DNA from 2 places in the Variovorax sp. GW821-FHT09D07 genome. Region 1 is predicted to be linked to the other one. Evidence: riboswitches for the same ligand, from Rfam matches in the RefSeq annotation. Region 1 holds a riboswitch; the other holds the start of a gene.
What was found. Region 1 has a riboswitch for glycine ahead of AC07OX_RS14045 (D-amino acid dehydrogenase). Riboswitches for the same ligand answer to the same signal wherever they lie in the genome.
Positions count from the first base shown of each region.

Region 1 (2,182 bases):
AACGCGAAGTCGACCTCGGGCGCCAGCCCGCTCACGATGCGCGCGATCGACTTGCCCGAGCCGCAGGCGTGCGTCCAGCCGAGCGTGCCGTGGCCGGTGTTGAGGAACAGGTTCGGCAGTTTGGTCTTGCCGATCAGCGGCACGTTGCTCGGCGTGGCCGGGCGCAGGCCGGTCCAGAACTGCGCGCGCTCGGTGTCGCCGGCGCCGGGGAAGAGTTCTTCGACGCGCCGCACGATGGCTTCGCAGCGCACGCGGTTCAGGTCGCGGTCGTAGCCGTTGAGCTCGGCCGTGCCGGCGATGCGCAGGCGGTCGCCCGACTCGGAGGTGTAGCGCGAGAACACCAGCTTGTATTCGTCGTCGGTCAGCGAGACCTGGTGTGCCTTCGATGCGTCCTTGACGGGGAGCGTCACCGAGTAGCCCTTGGCGGGGTAGATCGGCAGGCGGATGCCCAGCGGCGCGGCGTACAACGGACTCAGCGAACCCATCGCGAGCACGAAGGCATCGCCGCGGATGCGCTGGAAACGGCCTTCGTTGTCGGTCGCCTCGACGTGGTCGATGCTGCCGCCGGCTTCGCGCAGCGCGGTCACCGTGTGGCTCATGAGGAACTTCACGCCGGCCGCCTCGGCCAGCTTCACGAGCTCGCGCGCGAAGCGGTTGGCGTCGCCCGACTCGTCTTCGGCGGTGTAGGTGGCGCCGGCGAGTTGCGGGCGGATGTGGGCGAGGGCGGGTTCGATCTTGATGGCCTCGTCGGCGGAGATGACCAGCCGCTCGCAGCCCAGGGCACGCATCTGCTCGGCGGGCGCGAGGGCGCCGTCGAATTCTTTTTGCGTTGTGTAGAAGTGCAGGATGCCTTGCGTGCGCTGGTCATAGTTCAGGCCGGTGTCTCGACGCAATTGCTGCAACATTTCCCGGCTGTATGTACCGAGACGCACGATCTGTTCGATGTTGTGGCGGGTGCGCGCGGGAGTGCACTCGCGCAAGAACTGCAGGCCCCAGAGCCACTGGCGCATGTCGGCGCGGATGCGAAACAGCAGCGGCGCATCTTCCTTGCCGAGCCATTGCAGCACCTTCAGCGGCGCGCTCGGATTGGCCCACGGCTCGGCATGGCTGACCGAGATCTGGCCGCCGTTGGCGAAGCTGGTTTCGGCAGCCGGGGTGGCCTGCCGGTCGATCACGGTCACCTCGTGGCCGAGTTGCTGGAGGTAGTAGGCCGAAGTCACGCCGAGCAGGCCGGCGCCAAGAACGATCACACGCATTGCAAGTACCTTTGAGTTTGCAGCGCTTGAACGGCGGGCGTGGAGTGCTATTGAAAAAATAGCAAGCAACCGGACGACCGATGTCCAAGTTGCCGCTCCCCCTGTCCTCGGTACCTGAGAGATTCACCCTGCTGCACCCGCAGCGGGTTTGCTCCTTCGGTGCGCCACATGGCGTGGCGGCTCTCCAGACGGCTGTATCGATGAGTGCAGTACTGACCCCTTGCCGAAGTTCCGTGGCGTTGCCTGGAATTTCGTCGGGCCGACCTGAGCGTTTATGGGAGTTTGCGCCTTCGGTAGGGCCTCCGTGGAGGCCCGCTCTCCTGCAATTGTTGGCGATTGTAGGTGGGCCCCGCAAGCCGGCCAAGCCCTGTACATCGGCACTTCACACCGATGGGATAATTGAATGTTGATTTTTGGTAAAGCAAACTTTTTTCTACAGGTGGGGACCTCATGATCCTGGTTACCGGCGGCGCAGGCTTCATTGGCGCCAATTTCGTACTCGACTGGATCGCGCAGGGCAACGAGCCCGTCGTGAACCTCGACAAGCTGACCTACGCGGGCAACCTCGAGACCTTGGCGTCGCTCAAGGGCAACGCGAACCACGTCTTCGTGCAGGGCGACATCGGCGACAGCGCACTGCTCGACCGCCTGCTGGCCGAGCACAAACCCCGTGCCGTCGTGAACTTTGCCGCGGAATCGCATGTGGATCGTTCGATCCACGGCCCGGAAGACTTCGTGCAGACCAATGTGCTCGGCACCTTCCGCCTGCTCGAATCGGTGCGCGGCTACTGGAACGCCCTGCCGGCCGACCAGAAGGCGGCCTTCCGCTTCCTGCACGTGTCGACCGACGAGGTCTACGGCTCGCTCTCCAAGACCGACCCGGCCTTCACCGAAGAGAACAAGTACGAGCCCAACAGCCCGTACTC
Region 1 covers NZ_JBWKOY010000003.1:564,190-566,371, forward strand. Annotated here, with positions in the region: gene AC07OX_RS14045 (D-amino acid dehydrogenase) at 1-1,256, opposite strand, end outside; glycine riboswitch at 1,348-1,454, opposite strand; glycine riboswitch at 1,499-1,589, opposite strand; gene rfbB (dTDP-glucose 4,6-dehydratase) at 1,707-2,182, shown strand, end outside.

Region 2 (2,182 bases), on a different contig from region 1:
AAGGGCATGGTCGAGACTTCCATCGGCACCGGCTTGCCGCGCACGATGGCCTGCACGCGCGTGCCGGGCTCGGCGAAGGCGGCGGCCACGTAGCCCATGGCCACGCAGCGGTCGGCGGTGGGGCCGAGCAGGCCGCTGGTGACGGCGCCGATGTCGTGCCCTTCGAGCGACTGCAGCAGCGTGCCGTCGCGCACCGGAATGCGTTCGAGTGCCACGAGGCCGACGCGCTTGCGCGTGAGCGTCTTGTGGTCGGTGTGGCCGGCCGCGCCCGAGGCGACGGCGGCCAGCTGGGCCAGCACCTTGGCCGCGCCCGGAAAACCGCCTTCGCGCGCACCGCCGGCGCGGCGCACCTTCTGGATCGCCCAGTTGAGCGAGGCTTCGACCGGGGTGGTGGTGGTGTCGATGTCGTTGCCGTACAGGCACAGGCCGGCTTCGAGCCGCAGCGAGTTGCGCGCGCCCAGGCCGACGGGCTTCACCTCGGGCTGCGCGAGCAGCAGGCGGGCGAGGGCGTCGGCATCCTTGGCGGCCACCGAGATCTCGAAGCCGTCTTCGCCGGTGTAGCCGCTGCGGGTGACGAAGGCCGCGATGCCGCCGATCTGCACCGCGCCGCCGGTCATGAACACGAAGCGCTCGATGCCGGGCGACAGGCGCGCCAGCGTGGCCGCGGCCTGCGGGCCTTGCAGTGCGAGCAGGGCGTGGTCGGGCAGGGGCTGCACCTGGCAGCGCGCGCCGATCCTGGCCTGGATGTGGGCGATGTCGGCCACCTTGCAGGCGCCGTTCACGATCACGAAGAGCGAGCCATTGCCTTCGTTGAAGAACATCAGGTCGTCGAGGATGCCGCCCTCGTCGTTCAGCAGCAGGCCGTAGCGCTGCTTGCCGGCGGGCAGATCGACCACGTCGACGGGCATCAGGGTTTCGAACGCGGCGGCGGCATCGGGGCCGACCAGGCGCAGCTGGCCCATGTGCGAGATGTCGAACAGGCCGGCCGCATCGCGCGTGTGCTTGTGCTCGGCCATGAGGCCGGCGGGGTACTGCACGGGCATGGAATAGCCGGCGAAGGGCACCATGCGGGCGCCGAGCTCCACGTGCAGGTCGTACAGCGGGGTCTTGAGAAGTTGGGCGTCAGAAGCGGAGGAAGCGGCCACGGGGCACTCCAAAGGGGCAGTCGAAATCCATGGCTGCAACGCCACGGGCCACCCCTGCTGTCCGCTTTACCTGAGAGATTCGCCCCACGATCGGGGTTTGCTCCTTCGGTGGGCCGTGTGCAATGCCACGGCCTCTCTCCAGCAAGGAAACGCCGGTGGTTGCCGGCGTCTTGTCAGTCCTTTTGCCTGAGCGTTCGGGGAACCCCTGCGCCTTCGGCGGCCCCGTCGCGCGGGGCTCTCTCCTGACCCGGCGAGTGTAGTGGATCGCGGGGCCGGGGCTGGCGGCTCAGTGCACGGTTTCCGCCGGCGGCAGCAGCTTGTCGATGCGCTCGCGCAGCGAGTCGGCGCGCTCGGGGCCGGCGGCTTTCTCGATCTCGGAGAGCATCAGCGCGGCGATGGTCAGCATGGCCTCGCGGTCGCGCGCCTCGCGCAGGGCGTCGCGCATCTGGTTGGCGAAGCGCGGGTCGCGGCGCACGAACATGCGTTCGCAGATGTCGAACAGGAACATGCGCGTGGTGGCCAGCGAGCGCTTGCCGTCGAAGCTGTCGGCCGAGGTGGCGACCTGGATCGGCTCGGCGGCGGGGACGGGCGTGGGGGCCGGTGCGGGAGGCGGCGCGACCGGGCGCGCGACCTGCAGGTAGCCGCGCTGCATCAGCCCCTGGATCGCCTGCTCGGCCTCGACGCGGCTGGGGAACAGCGGGCTGAAGTCGGTCAGCGAGCGCCGGCCGTCGGCCATGAGCAGCAGGGCGCGCTCACGCTGGCTGAGCGTGCGCTGCCCGGTCTGGAGTTCGTCGCGTGCCTTCTCGGTCTTGGTGGGGAACATGGCGGCCACTGCTTTCGGAGGTCGAAGGCTGCAGCATCGTTGCAAGTGGTGACATCTTCGTGAACCATTTGCCTTACAGGGACAAGGCGGCGCGCGTCAGTTGCCCGCGCTCTCCTTGCGGATCAGCCAGCGCGGGCCCACGCGCTGCAGCTCGAGCGTCTTGCGGTCGGTCTCGGTGAGCGCGTCGGCGCTGTAGACCTGCCGGAACTGCGCG
Region 2 covers NZ_JBWKOY010000008.1:227,098-229,279, forward strand. Annotated here, with positions in the region: gene gcvT (glycine cleavage system aminomethyltransferase GcvT) at 1-1,145, opposite strand, end outside; glycine riboswitch at 1,193-1,297, opposite strand; glycine riboswitch at 1,310-1,400, opposite strand; gene AC07OX_RS25375 (hypothetical protein) at 1,432-1,968, opposite strand; gene AC07OX_RS25380 (L,D-transpeptidase Cds6 family protein) at 2,065-2,182, opposite strand, start outside.
Region 2: it holds a riboswitch for glycine, as region 1 does, so the genes downstream of both, gcvT (glycine cleavage system aminomethyltransferase GcvT) here and AC07OX_RS14045 (D-amino acid dehydrogenase) in region 1, are expected to answer to the same signal.